Regions from separate parts of the Streptosporangium vulgare genome, predicted to be linked through region 1. Evidence: riboswitches for the same ligand, from Rfam matches in the RefSeq annotation. Region 1 holds a riboswitch; each other region holds the start of a gene.
What was found. Region 1 has a riboswitch for cyclic di-AMP ahead of ACFFRH_RS01570 (C40 family peptidase). Riboswitches for the same ligand answer to the same signal wherever they lie in the genome.
Positions count from the first base shown of each region.

Region 2: linked by a shared signal. The riboswitch ahead of ACFFRH_RS13135 (CHAP domain-containing protein) and the one ahead of ACFFRH_RS01570 (C40 family peptidase) in region 1 are both predicted to bind cyclic di-AMP.
Region 3: linked by a shared signal. The riboswitch ahead of ACFFRH_RS10120 (hypothetical protein) and the one ahead of ACFFRH_RS01570 (C40 family peptidase) in region 1 are both predicted to bind cyclic di-AMP.
Region 4: linked by a shared signal. The riboswitch ahead of ACFFRH_RS31250 (C40 family peptidase) and the one ahead of ACFFRH_RS01570 (C40 family peptidase) in region 1 are both predicted to bind cyclic di-AMP.

Region 1 is NZ_JBHMBS010000001.1:357,069-361,248, reverse strand. Features, by position in the region: gene ACFFRH_RS01580 (M48 family metallopeptidase) at 1-660, opposite strand, end outside; gene ACFFRH_RS01575 (hypothetical protein) at 657-1,484, opposite strand; gene ACFFRH_RS01570 (C40 family peptidase) at 1,789-2,307, opposite strand; cyclic di-AMP (ydaO/yuaA leader) riboswitch at 2,441-2,600, opposite strand; gene ACFFRH_RS01565 (erythromycin esterase family protein) at 3,158-4,180, shown strand, end outside.
Region 2 is NZ_JBHMBS010000005.1:244,720-248,899, forward strand. Features, by position in the region: gene ACFFRH_RS13130 (ABC transporter substrate-binding protein) at 1-479, opposite strand, end outside; gene ACFFRH_RS13135 (CHAP domain-containing protein) at 1,000-1,692, opposite strand; cyclic di-AMP (ydaO/yuaA leader) riboswitch at 1,711-1,849, opposite strand; gene ACFFRH_RS13140 (hypothetical protein) at 2,662-3,630, shown strand; gene ACFFRH_RS13145 (DUF6716 putative glycosyltransferase) at 3,746-4,180, shown strand, end outside.
Region 3 is NZ_JBHMBS010000004.1:126,120-130,299, forward strand. Features, by position in the region: gene ACFFRH_RS10115 (alpha/beta fold hydrolase) at 1-604, opposite strand, end outside; gene ACFFRH_RS10120 (hypothetical protein) at 938-1,765, opposite strand; cyclic di-AMP (ydaO/yuaA leader) riboswitch at 2,012-2,162, opposite strand; gene ACFFRH_RS10125 (DUF4253 domain-containing protein) at 2,446-3,309, opposite strand; gene ACFFRH_RS10130 (IclR family transcriptional regulator) at 3,567-4,180, shown strand, end outside.
Region 4 is NZ_JBHMBS010000019.1:117,957-122,136, reverse strand. Features, by position in the region: gene ACFFRH_RS31260 (branched-chain amino acid aminotransferase) at 1-852, opposite strand, end outside; gene ACFFRH_RS31255 (3-isopropylmalate dehydrogenase) at 1,026-2,072, opposite strand; cyclic di-AMP (ydaO/yuaA leader) riboswitch at 2,213-2,446, shown strand; gene ACFFRH_RS31250 (C40 family peptidase) at 2,434-3,036, shown strand; gene serA (phosphoglycerate dehydrogenase) at 3,552-4,180, opposite strand, start outside.

The sequences.
Region 1 (4,180 bases):
GTCGTCGCGCAGCCGCCCGGCCTCCAGCGGCCTGAAGTCGTTGAAGACCGGCTCGATGAGCACCGGGTAGGCGAAGGAGGCGGCCACGGTCAGGACGAAGGCCCCGGCCGCCGCGGGGATCCACCAGCGCCGGTAGCGCCGCGCCAGGGCGATCACCGCCAGCACCATGATCGCGGTCAGCGCCGTGCCGATGCCGGTGCTCTTCGCCCGGTCGGCCGCCCAGGCCGGCCAGGTCTGGGTGGACAGCCCGAACTCGCGCAGGTAGCTCTCCGACCACATCCCCAGGGGCCAGCGCAGGATCGCCACGGCCACCGACAGCGCCAGCACGCCGAGGAGCGCCCGCAGCCACCATCGCCCCGGCAGCCGGTCGACGAGCCGCGCGCCCAGCGGAGTGGCCACCAGCACCCCCGCCACGAGAAGCGTCAGGCCGAGCGACAGGTAACCGGGAAGGCTGACCAGCGCGTCGAACCTCTCGGCCCTGGCGATCTGCTCGGCGGTGAAGTCGCGGACCGGGTCGGGGACGACGGCCGGGGCCCCCTCCGGCAGCACGCTCCAGGGCGTGCTGAACGCCACGACCGCCAGCGTGACCACCCCCAGCACGGCCAGCGCCCACCCCGCCGACCGCACGCCCGAGGGCGTGTCCGTCGTGCTCAGCGTCACGTGAGTTCCTTCCTGAGGTAGTCGCGCCAGGCTCCGGTGAACTCGGCCACCGGCAGGCCGAGCGTGCTCCCGACATCGCTACCGTAGAGCCTCACCAGGGCCTTCTCCCCGAAGCGCTCCGCGACGAACCGGCAGGCGAGCCACGCCTCCTCGTACGCCTGCGCGAGCCTCGGCGCGCCGGGGGCGAAGTCGGCCGGGCCGGGGAGCCGGGCGGGCAGGACGCCCGAGCGCACCTCGGCGGCCAGCTCGGCGGCGGCCGTGCGCACCGCGATCCCGGCGTCGCGGTAGCCCGCGTAGTCGGCGAAGCCCTCCGACAGCCACATCGGCACCCGGCCGCCGCGGGTCGCGCCGGTGGCCACGTGGGCGAGCTCGTGGGTGATCACCACGTCCCTGCCGGTCTCGGTGAGCCGGGCGTATCCCGACGGCAGGACGATCACCCGGTCCCGGGTCGCCATCGCAGCCAGGCCGCGGGTGCTCCCGGCCCCGGCGAGCGCCGCGGCCTCGGCGTCGGTGCCGGGAAAGAGGATCACCGCGGGGGCCGGCCCCCAGATCGCCGCGATCGTCGCGCGGGCCCGGTCGGCCCTGGCCGCCAGATCACGCAGGACGGCGGCGGGGACACCGTGGCCGATCACGAGGGAGTGCTCGCCCCGGACGGTGACGGCGGCGCCCGGCCACAGGTCGCGGAGATCACCCGGGTCGCGGGGGCCGTACGGGAGGAGCGGGGCGGCTCCGGCCAGGAGGGGTCCCGTCCCGGCGAACGGACCGGCGCTCATCAGCGCCAGCATCCCGGCGAGCACGGCGCGACGCCCTTTCGGGACGGACATACGAGCCGATGGTACTCGACCGGCATGGAGCGGCCCCGGCCCTCCTGGTGGAGGGCCGGGGCCGCTTTTCCGTGCTCGGGCAGACGCTCGGGCAGATGCCCGGCGCGTGCCCGAGCGCGTGCCCGGACGCGGGCTCGGGCTCCCTACCCGGGCTCCGTGCTCACGCGCGGGTCCCGGGTTCGTACGGAGCCCCGGGCTCACGCGCGGGTCCCGGGTTCCGCAGGGAGCCCCGTGTTCACGCGCGTGAGCACGGGTTCCGTGGGGAGTCCGGGCTCACGTGCGGGTTCCGGGTTCCGTGCGGGGCTCAGGCCCCGGGCCGTACCGCTCCGGCGAAGGAGGACCTGTAGTAGCCCGCCAGCCTCACGATACGAACCGTCTTGCCGCTGCTCGGCGAGTGGACCATCCTGCCCTTGCCGACGTACATGCCGACATGGCCCTTCCCGCTGAAGAACAGCAGGTCACCGGGGTGCAACTTGCTCCACGGGACCTTCTTCTTGATCGACCTGTACTGGCTGTGCGTGATCCTGGGAAGGGACACGCCCGCCTTGCGCCAGGCGTATCGGACGAGCCCCGAGCAGTCGAACGCTCCGGGGCCGGAGGCTCCCCACCGGTACGGATCGCCGATCTGCTTCTTGGCCGCCGAGACCGCCTTGCCGGCCCGGACCTTCTGCAGTGCCGCCCTGCTCTTCCTGGTCTTGCCCTTGGCCTTGGCCTTGGACGTGGCCTTGGTCCCGGCCTGAGAGGCGGTCTTCGTGGTGCTCTCGGCCTTCTCGGAAACACCGGCCGCGCTGTTGAACAGTATCTCCGAGGGGCCGTCCGCCACCGCCTGCGCCGCCGTGGACCCCAGGGTGACCGCTCCGGCTGAGGCGGTCAGGGTGAGGGCGATACCGCCGAGGGAAAGGCGGAAAAGGCGCGACAGACGGGGGTTGTGCGGGGTGGTAGACAGGATTTCTCCTTGGGACTTCCACTGATGCCTACCGGGTTAGCTGACGGGTTCGGGCTTGGAAGATGCCCTACGGCACAAATGCGCCGATTCACCCCTGGCCACGCTGTGCTGGGCCTTTTGGGTCCCCGGTTCCATGCCTCCTGGCTGCATAGATTCGGCGGGCCGCCGTGATGAGCCCTGCCCCCGGGTGGGGGCACGGCGACCGATTGGATTTCTATAGGGACACCGGCCCGAAGACCGACATTCACCGCGACGGCGTGGCTTGCACGTCGCGACGCCAGAAGTTACCCCGATCTCCAACTTTCGGCAAAGCATTCGCCAAATCGGATGACCGGACGGCCATCTTGATCTTCCTGTTACCCCTGCTTAATGGCCATTTATGCTATTGAGATATGACTCTCGTCACACGTCCGTCGCCACGCCGACAAATAGCGATTTATGTAATATTCATCACATCGCACCGATTGAGGTTTGAACCTCGCCGATGGACCGGTCCCGGGCGATCCGGCCGGGCGGCCTCAGCGCCTCACACACCCGTAGGCGCCGTAGATCGACTCCCGGAAGCCCGCCTCGACGATCTCGAATCCGGCGGCCTTTCACACTGTGACCGGAAGGGCTCTCCCTTGAGCGCCTGAGGCGTCAGAGCGCCGTCACACCCGGGGGATATGTGTCCGTTTGGCGGGTTTTTGGTGGGGTATGGCCACGTCATCTCAAGGAGGCGGTAGCGATGTCGAACCGCTTGTTCCAGGACCGACGCGACGCGGGCCGAGTACTCGCGGGTCTCCTCGAGAGGTACCGGGGCCGACCCGGCCTCGTCGTCCTGGGACTGCCCCGGGGCGGCGTACCGGTGGCGTACGAGATCGCCATGGCCCTGGACGCCCCGCTCGACGTCTTCCTCGTCCGCAAGCTCGGCGCTCCCGGAAGGGAGGAGCTCGCGATGGGGGCGATCTCCAGCGGTGGGGTCGTCGTCCTCAACGAGGACATCGTCAGGGGCCTCGGCATCTCACCGGAGACCATCCGGCAGGTCGCCCAGCGCGAGGGGCGGGAACTGCTCCGGCGCGAGCAGACCTATCGTGAGGGGCGCCCGCCACCGGACCTCGCGGGCAGGACCGTCATCGTGGTGGATGACGGCCTCGCGACGGGTGCGAGCATGCGGGCCGCCCTGAACGCCCTGCGCCGCTCCCGCCCCGCCAGGATCGTCGTCGCCGTGCCGGCCGCGCCGGAGTCCACGTGTCAAGACCTCACCGCCGTGGTGGACGAGGTCGTCTGCGCCACCACGCCGTCGCCCTTCCTCGCGGTCGGGCAGTCGTACTGGGACTTCTCCCAGACGACCGACGCGGAGGTGCACGACCTTCTCCGCGCCGCGTCGAGGTCGCACCCGGCCGCGACGGGCGCGCGGGTGGCCACCGACGTGACCGTCATCCGGTCGGAGGCACGCCCCACCGAGGACGGCGCACCGGATGATCACCTACTGTTCGACCTGGTCGGCGATGCGCGCTTCGTGCTGATCGGCGAGGCATCCCACGGCACCCACGAGTTCTACGCGGCGCGCGCGCGGATGACGCGGCGCCTCATCGAGGAGAAGGGGTTCTGCGCCGTGGCGGCGGAAGCCGACTGGCCGGACGCCTACCGGGTGAACCGCTACGTCCACGCCCGGAGCGAGGACGCGACCGCCGAGGAGTCGCTGCGCGGCTTCGAGCGCTTCCCGGCCTGGATGTGGCGCAACGCGGTGGTGCTGGACTTCGCCGGG
Region 2 (4,180 bases), on a different contig from region 1:
CCCACGGCGAAGAGCTTGTTGTCGGCGTTGATGCCGTTGTCCCACTTCGCCGCGGGGAAGTCGGCCTTGCGGCTGTCCAGCCCGTACTCGGCGAGGTCGGTGAAGAACTGCGGGCGGGCCTTCATGAGGCCCATCGCGCCCTCGTCCAGGGCGATGATGTCGGCCGCGCCGCTGCCCGCCTGTAGACGCTGGAGCAGTTGCGGGAGGTAGACGTCCTCGAACCGGTCGGTCAGGTTCTGGTACTTGACCTGGATGTTCGGGTGCGCCGCGTTCCACGTCTCCACGGCCTTGTCGTAGCCGAAGTTCTCGCCGCCGCCGAAGGTGTGCACGGTGATGGTCACCGGCTCGGCCGGTGCGGCGGAGCCGCCGTCCGCGGCTGTCTTGGCGGGCTCGCTGGAGCTACACGACGTGATGGCCAGGGCGGTGGCCGCCATGACCGCGACGGCGGCGAGCTTGCCGTGTCGCTTGTTGTTCAACATTCCGGACCCCTCTCAGGTGGTCGCCCGAATCATTGGGAGGCGACATCGCGGACCGGTCCCCGACAAACGCGGTCCTCGTGACGAGGTCGTTCCTCAATGTGCTTTGGGAGCGCTCCCACGAAGAGTGGACGATGGGCAACCAGGACGTCAATATGCCGAAACTCAACCGTTACATCCGGCCGTTTTAGGCGGGACTATTAGCAGCAAACCTACCCAAACGTCTCATCGAGGTGATTGGGAGCGCTCCCATCTCACGGACATACAGTCGGGGCATTTCGTGTCCGTGCGTGGCCGGGGTGCCGTCGGCAGGGCCGGGAGGGGCGCACCCGCCGGGTGCCGGCGGAAGGCTGTCAAGGGCGTGTCAGGGCGAGGGGGGCGGTAGGAACGCCCCCGGGGGCGTCGCCGGACGGAGCGACGCCCCCGGGGGCGTGTGGAGCGGGCCGCCGTTCGCCGGCGGACGGCCGTGGGGCCGGGAGGCCCGCGCCGTGGGAGGATGACGGGCGCGGGCGGCGGGGGTGGATCAGTTGGAGTAGACGGGGTAGCCGTAGCCGACGACCTGGGAGATGGGCCGGACGCGCTGCTCGACGTCGCCGTTGCCGGTGTTGCCCTCGATCGTGGTGATCGTGCCGTCTCCGTTGTCGTTCTTCACGAAGCCGACGTGGTCGATGCCGTCGATGCTCTTGCCACCGGCCCAGTCGAAGTAGACGACGGCGCCGGGGGTGGGGATGGTGCCCCAGTGCCCGTTGTTCTTGAACCACTTGGCGTGGGCCACGGTGTAGGCGTCCCAGCCCATCGTGGGGCGGATGCCGGCCATCTCGCCGACCCAGGAGACGAACATCGCGCACCAGGGGGCGTTGGCGTAGTCGTACACGTTACGGCCGCCGTCGCGGGCGAGGGTCTCCTTGGCGCGGGGGCTCGACATGTACCAGGAGTGGAACTTGGTGCCGCCGCCCTGGGCGTTCTCGCGGACGCCGATCTGCTTGGAGGCGATGTCCAGGACCTTCGCCGCGGAGACCTTGGGGAGCCTTTCGGCCGCGATCTGGAGGGGGGTCTTCGCGGCCTTGGCGTCCTGGGCCTTGGTGTCGACGGGCGGGGCGTTCACGACGCCGTGTCCGTCGGCAAGTGCGGTGCCGGTGGCGCCGGTCGCCAGGGCGACGCACGCGCCCAGGATGGCGCATGCCGCGCGGGGAGTGGAGATGAGGCGATGGGTCATGCGGGGGTTCGACTCCTTGCTTCGCTTCCATTCCGCCTACCGGGTTAGCTGACGGGTTCGGGCTGGGAAGTGCCCTACGGCGCACAGGTGCGCTGATTCACCCCAGGAACGTGGTTCCCCGGTTCCGCAGACCTCGCGGATTCGGCGGCCGTGCTCACCATCGGTGGAAGGAGCTCCGCCAGGTGGGACACGGTCGGGCAATGTGACGGCAATGCACAGACCTTGGTAGACCTAGGCAATCGCCATGAATAGGACGAAGGTACGTCAGACGGACAGACGATTACAAGTAGGACATATTGCCCTGACTTGGGAATACGTATGAACCGGGAAGGTGTTGCCGGGTGCCGCCCGGCGGGAGGGGTGAGGTGAGGCGACCCTGTCCGTGCCTCGTCCCGGTGGACGGAGGGACGGCCCTTCGAGGCCGGAATCCCCTGCCTCCGCGGCGATCCGGGTTCTCCGGACCCGCCCGCGGCCCCCGGGTCGAGGGGTGCTACGACGCGCGGGTGAGGGTCCTGGCCGGAGGCGGCGCATCCGGTCAAATGTCGAACATGTTTTCGATAGTAAAAAGTATTCGGATGGTAGGGGTTCTCCCATGGGAGGTCCGGGGCCGGTGTGCCGGATCCGGCGGCTCCAGGCTCGTGCCCGGGGGAGTTTCCCCAGCTCAGGGCGGTGATGGAGAGGGGTGAGCGGGTCTCGCCGCCCGGAGGGTAAAGCGACGCGCTCGGCGGGGTCCCGCGGCCCCGGGAAAGTAAAGGTGCCGAGTAAAGGAACACGCTTTCCCCCAGGCCCCGCCGAGCACGCGGGTAAAGACCGGACGATCATCCACAAGCGCGCGTGGTCGGCTGTTCACCCGCAGTTCCCGGGCGCTTAAGGACACCGGGTTAGGTTGTGGCAGTCGTGAACGGGTCATCGCCCGGCGTGGAGGACGGCCGAGACCACGCGCGGGATCAGGGTTCGGCCGTTGCCTGGGTGGAGTCCCCGCTGCAGATGCTCTGCGCGGTGGAGGCCCATCATGCCGGGCTGCTCGGCGCCCGCAGCCATCTCGTGCCCAGGGCGAAACTCCGCCCGCTGGCCGTGACGGGCCGCGAGCTGGGCCGTCTCACCCTGCCCAGAGGGCTGGAGCTCACCGCGGCCAGGCCGGACATGCCCCGGCCGCGCCGGGGCGAGACCTGGGTGGTGGGCGACGCCTTCTCCGGCAAGGTCCAGTTCCGCTGGCTCACCGCGCTCCCCGGCCGGATCGTGATCGTCGACGACGGTCTCGCCACCATCAGGCTCCTGGAACTGCTCACCGGCAGACTGGGAACGCCCCTGCTGAGGGCGAGGGCGAAGGTCGGAAGGCTCAGGACCGCCCTCGGCGCGGCGGCCGGGCTCAGGCTGCGCGCCGCCGCCCGCTCGGGACGGCTGTCGATCTTCACCGCGCTGCCCGTCCCTCCCGACCTGGCGAAGGCGGTACGCGCGGGGGGAGCCGAGCTGGTCACCCACGACTTCGCCTGGCTGCGGTCCCAGCCGCTGCGCGGGCCCCGTCCCGAGGAGCGCACCGTCGTCCTCGGGACCTCGCTGGTCCGCAACGGCCTGATCCACCGCGACCGCTACTTCACCTGGCTGGCCGGGCTCGGTTCGGCCGGTCCGGTGGCCTACTTCCCGCACCGCCGCGAGGATCCCGACGACCTCGCCCGGGTCGGGGAGCAGCCGGGGATCACCGTCTACGACGGCGGGACCCCCGCCGAGATGACCCTGCGCGGGCTCGCCGCCGAGCAGCGGGTGCTCAGCCTGCCCTCCACCGCGGTCACCTCCCTGCGGGTCCTGCTCTCGGCCCGGGGCGTCGCCGTGGAGACGGTGGACGTCCCCGACGAGTGGTGGACGGCCGAGGCGGTTCCCTCACTCCGCTCGCACCTGTCGAGGTTCGCCCACCACGACACGGGAGTCACCGGGTCATGACCCCGTGGCCGACGCCCGGCGGGCTCGCCGCCCGCGGGCCGCGCGCCGCGCTTCTATGCCTACGAAACCGTACGAAAACCGCGCGAAACCGGGGATTCCCCGCCGGAGGTTCTCTTTGAAGGTCCTGGCCGTGGCCGACTCCGACTCCTACCTGAAGTGGGCGGCCTGCCTGCTGAGGGACCTGCCCTCGGGCTGCGAGACGGAGCTGGCGGTCGTCCGTACCCCCATCACCCCGTCGCCGGCGCAGATCCACGCCGCCGTCGCCGGCTCGGCGGCCGACCCGCCCGTGCTCTCGGCCCGCGCGCTGCGCAGGTCCGCGGAGCGTCTGCGGCCCGACGTGGTGCTCGTCGCCTGTACGGGGCCCGTGGTGGACGTGCTGGCCGGTGAGGTGCTGGCCGGGTTGCGGCCCCGGCCGGTGTTCGTCTCTGGGCTGCCGGGCATCTCCGTGCCCGCCACCGAGAAGGCGTGGCTGTTCCGCAGCGGATGCGACCTGTTCGTGCTGCACAGCGGCCGGGAGGTCGAGGAGTTCTCCGAGATCGGCCGCAGGCTG
Region 3 (4,180 bases), on a different contig from region 1:
CCGTGCCCGCCGGGTCGTACGACCGGTCGTAGCCCAGCCCGGCGATCTCGGCGTTCCACTCCCGGTCGAACGGGTAGCCGGGCGAGCCGACGGCCGCGCAGTTGTCGAGGGCCCGCCGGACCGCGCTCTCGCGGTCGGGCGTGAAGGCCGGCAGGAGCACGTCCGGGTCGGTCAGCAGGGCGGCCCGCGGGCTCGGGGTGGACATGATCGAGGTGAGGCTGCGCACCCGGCGCGGGTGGCGGATCGCGAGTGACTGCGCGATCATCCCGCCCATCGAGAGGCCGATCACGTGGGCCGTGTCCCAGCCGAGCGCGTCGAGCAGTCCGGCGGCGTCGTCGGCCATGTCGTCCAGCAGGTAGGGGACCTCCCCGCTCCCGTCCAGGGCGGGCGTCCCCGCCCCGTCCAGGTGGGTGCTCTCGCCGCTGTCGCGGTTGTCGAAACGCACCACGTGGTACCCGCGGCCGGCGAGCAGCGCGCAGAACCTCTCGTCCCACTGGATCAGCTGGCAACCGAGGCCCGTGATCAGCAGGAGGGGACGGGCCCCCGGGGAGCCGAAGGTGTCGTAGGCGATCTCGATACCGTTCGCCGGGGCCCGCAGAGTCATGGCGCTCCTACCGTCCTTGCTGGTTCCGCGGGACAGAATGCCATTCGGGGGAAAGCGGGCCACCGGCGGGGTGAGGTCTCCGGCGGAGGATCTCCGGCAAGGGGTCTCCCGCAGGAGGGCTCCCGCAGGGGGTCTCCGGCAGAGGGTCTCCGCGGGTCGAGGCTCTGCGGGTCGGGGCTCCGTAGGTCGGGGGTCGGGGGTCGGGGCTCCGGGGGGAGCTTCTACGGGACGGACTCTCCAGCGGGGAGAGCTCCGGCCGGGGCGGTCCGGCGGGGCAGGGGCTCCGCCGGGGAAGCCGGAACGGGGGAGCTCCAGCGGGGCGCAGGCCCCGGCTCAGCTCTTCCCGGCGCCGATCTCGGCGGCGCGGGCACCGATGGCGGCCACGCCGGCCGGGAGGTGCATGGAGGCGGGCTCGACCATGACCTTGGGCTTGCCGGCCCACGGCCGGACCGCGGCGCTCGCCAGCTGGGTCTGCACGCCTATCCCCAGCTCCTGGGCCTTGGCGAAGACGACCGTCGGGGGCTTGGCCGGGCTGGTGTCCCTGCGGTTCCAGGCACCGGTGGAGAACGCGACGGGGTGGTTCTTGATCCCCGTACCGCCGCCCCACTTGGTGACCACGTACTTGATGTCGATGTGGCCCATGCCGCCGTTGCCGTCCACGCCGAGCGTGCCGGCGTTGAACCTTCCACCGGTCAGGTCGGCGAAGGTCTTGGCGTCGATGTCGATCATGATGCCCTGGTTCGAGGGCGAGCCCGGACCACGGTCACCGACGAAGAACTTGGCCTTCTTGCCCTTGTAGATGAGGTAGCCCTCGGTGAGCAGGGGCCAGCTCGGGCTGGCGATCATGCCCTTCTGCATCGGCCTGCCGCTGGCGGGCAGCCCGGTGTCACCGGCCCGGCCGGAGGAGTCGTCCCAGAAGTAGGAGGCCGTGGTCGCGCCCTGGAGGAGAACGGTCTCGGCACTGGCCTTCGCCACGCCGACCTCGGGGTCGGCGGTGGCGGCGAAGCAGGTGGCGGCGGGCAGCGCCAGGGCGACACCGGCGGAGGCGAGGACACTCGCACCGACCAGGGCTGCGGCCGCGAGACGCTTGCCGCGGGGATTGTCGTTCTGCCAGGTGGACTTGCTCAGGCCGTTCTTGTGCATACCAAAGAAGAGGCGCATGGAGAAAAGGCTCTTTCGCGAGGGAACGGGGCAGCCATGTGCGACACACCGGAGGGGTGCACTGGCGGGAACGCGCTCGTCGGAAAAGGGGGCGTAGCCGGAATCTCAGGCAATCGCTACGCGGAGCACGATCTGGAGGATGCCGCGGTCGGGGCGGCGGGGGGGTCGGGGGGGACGGGGGAAAAGTCAGGTGGTCGGCGCGGACACGGGGTGCACCGACGTGGTAACGCGGTGATCCATGAGGGGATCTCCTCTCCATCTCGTCTACCGGGTTAGCTGACGGGTTCGGGCGGTGGAGTTGCCCTACCGCCGCGCGGTCGCGGCGGATTCACCCCGGAAACGTGGTTCCCCGGCTCCGGAGCCCGTACGGGCTCTCGGGATTCGACGTCGGCCGGCCGCTCCCTCTTGTGAAGGGCAGGTCGCCTACCGATAACCCTGGACACTACCCACCAAAACCGGACAAAGCAAAGCAAACACCATGAAAACCCCAGAAGATCTACCTACAACCTTCAAGGAAGCCTCATCGATCGCCCCGTCAGACCAACACCCGTCCTACCAGCACGGATGTCTCCCCCATGCCGGGAATCGCCTCCGGAACCCCGTCCCCGGCCCCGTTTCCCGGCCTCGTTTCCCGGCCTCGTTTCCCGGCTCCGTCCCGGCACCCGCTCCAGAGGCTCCGCTCAGTCCCACCAGAACGACCAGGCGTTCCTGCCCTTGATCTGCTCGGCGTAGTCGATGAGGTTCCCGGCCCCCTGGATGATGCTGTCGGGGCAGAACGTCCAGTGCTCCGCGGCGACGTGCAGGGCGTGCTCCGAGGTCGTCGGGGGCGCGGCGACGCTGAGGTCGAGGGTGTTGAAGCCCATGCCGACCACCCGTACCCCGAACCTGTCCTCCCAGCTCCGCACGACGGCCGCGAGCGGGACCATCCACTCGTTGTGGTTCAGGGCGCCCTGCCAGCCCATGACGGCGAGGGCGTCGGCCCCGCGCTCGACCGCGACGAGCCCGAGCGGGGTCCTGCGCTCGGCCACCAGCCCGGCGTACCAGTCGGCGACCACGCCGGGGTCGGCGGCGAGCCTGCCCGAGGGGGCCGGGCCGGGACACTCGGGACCGAAGGGGTCGAGCAGTTCGAGCTGGTCGAGGTTGGCCCTGGCGATCCAGTCGGACCACACCTCGGCCATGAACGCGGCGGCGTGGTAGTTGTCGATCTGACCGGCCGTGTCCGGGGCGATCTGGCCGGCCGACCAGGGCTGGACGGAGTCCTCCAGCAGCACCGGCCACAGGCCCGACCGCTCGTGCTGGGCCCTCAGCCGGGCCCAGTACTCGCCGGAGACCGCCACCTCGCTGAGCCAGAACGCCGGACGGCGACGGACGGCGAGCTGAGCGTAACCGGGGTCGGGCCACACCACGTCCCCCGGTGGCAGCTCCACCGAGAGCCTCCTGACCACGCCCTCCCCGGTCTCGCCGCCGCCCTCGCTCCCGTCGGCCCCATCGGCGAACAGCTGACCCAGAACTGGCGGAAGTCGCTCACTCTCGCAATCGCTCATCTCTACCGATCCGATCCTGGCCACGGACCAATTTTGGCCTGTCAACCATCCCGAGGGACAGTTCTGCCCTGGTCCAGGCAAAAATTATCGGTATCGCGGAGAACGGAACCGGGTGGGTACCCGCCCGTCCCCGTCCCGTCCGGTTGCCCGCGGCCGGTTGTGCAGTGCAGAACGTTGTGCTGCAAAGTGGCCGCGGGGCGGCGTACTCGCCTACCTTGACCAGGTATTCGATTGCCGGATCACCATGGGAGGCCGCGATGGGTGGGCCCGCCCCCGAGCGCAACCAGTCGGCCTCGCTCCGCCGCGCCCTCGCCGTCCTCGCGCACGTGCGCGACCACGCGGGCGCGGGCCACGGCCTGTCGCTCACCCGGCTCGCCGAGGCGCTCGACCTGTCCAAGAGCACGGTGCTCCGGCTCACCGCCCCGCTCATCGAGGCCAGGCTCCTGGAACGCGACCGCAAGAGCGGCGCCTACCGGCTGGGCAGCGGCGCCCTGCGCCTCGGGCAGGCGTACCTGTCCACCCTCGACCTGCGGACGGTCGCCGCCGAGGAGTCGCACCGCCTGATGGCGGAGGTCAGGGAGACCGTCCACCTCGTGGTCTACGACCCGCCCGACGTGGTCTACATCGACAAGGTCGAGAACGAGACCAACGTGCGCATGGCCTCGCGCATCGGCAGCCGCAACCCCGTCTACCGCACCGCCGTGGGCAAGGCGATCCTCGCCTGGCAGCCGGAGGAGGCCGTCGAGGAGATCGTGGCCGCCGGGATGCCGCACGTCACCCGGTACACCATCACCGACGCCGCGCGCCTGCGCGCCGAGCTGGGCCGGATCCGGCAGCGGGGCTACTCGGTCGACGACCGGGAGAACGAGCC
Region 4 (4,180 bases), on a different contig from region 1:
CTCGGTGTGGAGGCCGAGATCGGAGGCGAAGGAGAGGATCGAGTCGCGGGTGATGCCGGGCAGGAGCGTTCCGGTGAGCGCGGGGGTGAGCAGGCGGTCACCGTAGACGAAGAACAGGTTCATCCCGCCCATCTCCTCGACGTAGCGGTGCTCGCCCGCGTCGAGCCAGACCACCTGGTCACAGCCCTGCTCGACGGCCTGGCGCTGGGCCACGAAGGCCGCCGCGTAGTTGCCGCCGCACTTGGCGAAGCCGGTGCCGCCGGGGGCCGCGCGGGTGTACTCGGTGGAGAGCCAGACCGTGACGGCCTTTCCCCCGCCGAAGTAGGCCGCCGCCGGGGAGGCGATGACCATGTACTTGTAGGTCCTGGACGGGTAGTTGACACCGAGCGCCGGCTGCGTCGCGATCATGAAGGGGCGCAGGTAGAGGCTGTGTCCCGGCGTGGTCGGGACCCACTCCCGGTCGGTCTGGACGAGCAGCTCCAGCGACTCGACGAACGTCTCCTCGGGCAGCTCGGGCATCGCCATCCGCGCCGCGGAGGTGTTGAAGCGCGCGGCGTTCGCCTCCGGCCGGAAGGTCACGATCGAGCCGTTCTCCTGGCGGTAGGCCTTGAGCCCCTCGAAGAGCTCCTGCGCGTAGTGGAAGACCGACGTCGCGGGGTCGAGGCTGAGCGGGCCGTACGGCACGAGCTTGGCGTCGTGCCAGCCCTGCCCCTCGGTGTAGTCGATCGAGATCATGTGGTCGGTGAAGACCTGACCGAACCCCGGGCTCGCCAGTACCTGCTCGCGCTCTGCCGCGGTGCGAGCGTGGTCGGAGAGCTGCACGTCGAAGCTGAGCTTCTGAGCGGTGGTCATCGCACGGATCCTTCTCTTGGTGTCTGGCTTACCCTTGGGTCCATTCTGCGTCGGACCGGGTAACGGGAAACTACTCCATCCATGCCGAAAACCGGCACTGCTGGAGAAACAAAAACGCGCCTGGCGGCTCAGGTGAGCCGCCGGGCGCGTCGGGGTCGAGGAGGGCGGCTTCCTCAGCCGGCTACTCGGGCGGTGATGTCGTCGCCGATCTCACGGGTGGTCCGGCCGACTCGGCCGGCCGGCCGCTCGACCAGGTCGTCGGCGACGGCCTGCTCGACCCTGGCGGCCTCGGCGGCCAGGCCCAGGTGGTCGAGGAGCATGGCGACCGACAGGATCGTGGCGGTCGGGTCGGCCTTGCCCTGGCCCGCGATGTCGGGGGCGCTGCCGTGGACCGGCTCGAACATGCTCGGCGCGGTGCGGTCGGGGTTGACGTTGCCGCTGGCCGCCAGGCCGATGCCACCGGCGATCGCCGCGCCGATGTCGGTGAGGATGTCGCCGAAGAGGTTGTCGGTGACGATCACGTCGAAGCGCTCGGGCTGGCTGACGAAGAACATCGAGGCCGCGTCGACGTGACAGTAGTCGGTCTGGACGTCGGGGTACTCCAGGCCGACGCGGTCGAAGGTGCGGGCCCAGAGGTCACCGGCGTAGGTGAGCACGTTGGTCTTGTGGACCAGCGTCAGCTTCCTGCGGGGGCGGCCCTGCGCCTTGTCGAAGGCGTAGCGCACGACGCGCTCGACGCCGTAGGCGGTGTTCAGCGACTCCTGGGTGGCGATCTCCTGCGGCGTGCCCCGGCGCATGACGCCACCCGCCCCGGCGTACGGGCCCTCGGTGCCCTCACGGACGACGATCATGTCGATGTCCTCGGGGCGGGCCTTGCCCAGCGGCGTCTCGACGCCGGGGAAGAGCTTGACCGGCCGGAGGTTCACGTAGTGGTCGAGCTGGAAGCGGAGCTTGAGCAGCAGGTCGCGCTCCAGGACGCCCGGGGGCACGCTGGGGTCGCCGACCGCGCCGAGCAGGATCGCGTCGTATCCGCGCAGCTCTTCGAGGACCGTGTCGGGCAGGGTCTCGCCGGTCTCGTGGTAGCGCTTGGCGCCGAGGTCGTAGGTGGTGGTCTCCACCTTCGTGCCGACCGCTTCGAGGACCTTCAGTCCCTCGGTGACGACCTCGACTCCGATTCCGTCCCCGGGGATGACCGCCAGGCGAATGTTACGCGAATCCATGCAGGCACCTTACCGGTCCGTCTCGGTGATCGAACACCGGTCTCATTCCCCGGACGCATCCGCCCGGCGAGCCGCCTGATCACTTTGTCCTTCTTTGCTAGGTATTGACCGTTTCGTGAGGTTTGGTTATGGTCCTCCCATTCACATCACTGCCTAATCCGTACGGGCCCTCCCCTTACCGGGCCCGTACGGAGCCGGGGAACCACTCTTTACGGGATCTACCTGACCCCGGGAACCCCGCTCCTCCCCCGGAGCGCCGTTCCCGGCCGTCATCAGGTGGATTCCTTGGGGCGAATCAGCGCGTTCTCGCGCCGTAGGGCGGCCTCCACGCCCGAGTCCGACAGCTCACCCGGCCGGCCTTATGGAAGGAACCATCCTGTCCGGCACAGTTCTCCCCCGCGTCCTGTCCATCTCCGCATCCATGATCGTCGCCGGCGCCGCGGTGTGCGCGACCTCACCCGCCGCCCTGGCCGCCTCTCCTCCCCCCGCCCCCGGGCCCGCCGCACTCAACGCCCCCGCGCTGAAAGAGGCCCTGAAGGCCGTGGCCGTCAAGCCCGCCTGGCAGAAAGCCGTGAAGTGGGCCATGTCCAAGCGTGGAACGCCCTACGTCTGGGGCGGCACCGGCCACGGCGGATTTGATTGCTCCGGCCTGATGCTCCGCGCCTACGGCGCCGCCGGGATCAAGCTCCCCCGCGTCACCAACGACCAGTACGCCGCCTTCTCCAAGAAGATCGCCTGGAAGGATCTCAAGCCCGGTGACCTGGTCTTCTTCAGCGGCCTCGGCCACGTAGGCATGATCACAAAGCCCGGTTACATGGTTCACGCCCCGCGGACCGGCGACGTGGTCAAGGAGGAGAAACTCGACTCCTGGCGCCGCGACTCCTTCGCAGGCGCGGTGCGCCCCGACCCGCAGGGGGTTCAGCTGGCCAGGCGGGTCGAGCTCGCGACCGAGACCGGCGGATGAGACACGCCGGCGGATCACCGCCGGGAGGCCGTGGAGACCCCGGCGGCGAGAACGGGTTCAGCGGGTGGGGGCACCACCGTTGTCCCTGCGGTCCAGAGCGGTCTGGAGCGCGTCGGTGGCCTCGTTCTCGGTCTCGTCGGGACGGTTCCAGGGATACATGTCGTACATGGCGAATCTCGTCTCGGTCGCATGCCAGCAAGGAAGATGGTCGAGACTCCGGTCGGGACTCCGACCAGGCCTGATGTCGCGGGTCCGGATCACGGACCGGCGGCGGGGGCTTGGAGCCGGCACGCGCCACGACACCGCGGCGAGTCGCCGGCCTGCCCCTGTCAGGCCTCGCCGCGGCAGGTAGGAATTACGAGAACCTGGCGCATTTCATCCAGGCTACCTGGCCGCGGAAACACCGTCTCGTCCGGTGTACACACTTCTCACATGCTGAGACGAGATGTGGCCGCCGCCCCGGTCTCCGGCCCCCCCCCCGCCCCCGGGGCCGCCGGCCACATGAGCCGTTCCGGCTAGTCGGCCAGGTCGACCGATCGGCCGCTGTCGGCGCCGATCTCCGAGCCGATCTGGTCGATCACCTCGGCCGGGATGGCGGTGTCGACGGTGAGCGCGATGAGCGCCTTGCCGCCCTTGACGTCACGGGCCACCTGCATCGAGGCGATGTTGATCGAGTGGTCGCCGAGGATGCGGCCGACCACGCCGACGATGCCGGGCCGGTCGGTGTAGGTGAAGAACGACAGGTGGTCGGTCGGCTCGATCTCCATCTGGTAGCCGTTGACCTCGACGATCTTCGTGATCTGCCTCGGCCCGGACAGGGTGCCCGAGACCGAGACCGCGCGGCCGTCGGCGAGGACGCCGCGGACCGTCACGACGTTGCGCCAGTCGGGGCTCTCGGAGCTGGTGATCAGCTCGACCGACACGCCGCGGTCCTTGGCCAGCAGCGGGGCGTTGACGTAGGTGACCGAGTCCTCGACCACGTCGGTGAAGACGCCCTTGAGCGCGGCCAGCTCCAGCACGCGGACGTCGTGGGAGGCGATCTCGCCGCGCACCTCGACGTCGAGCTTGGTGGCGACCTCGCCCGCGAGGGCGGTGAACACCCGGCCGAGCTTCTCGGCGAGCGGCAGGCCCGGCTTGACGTCCT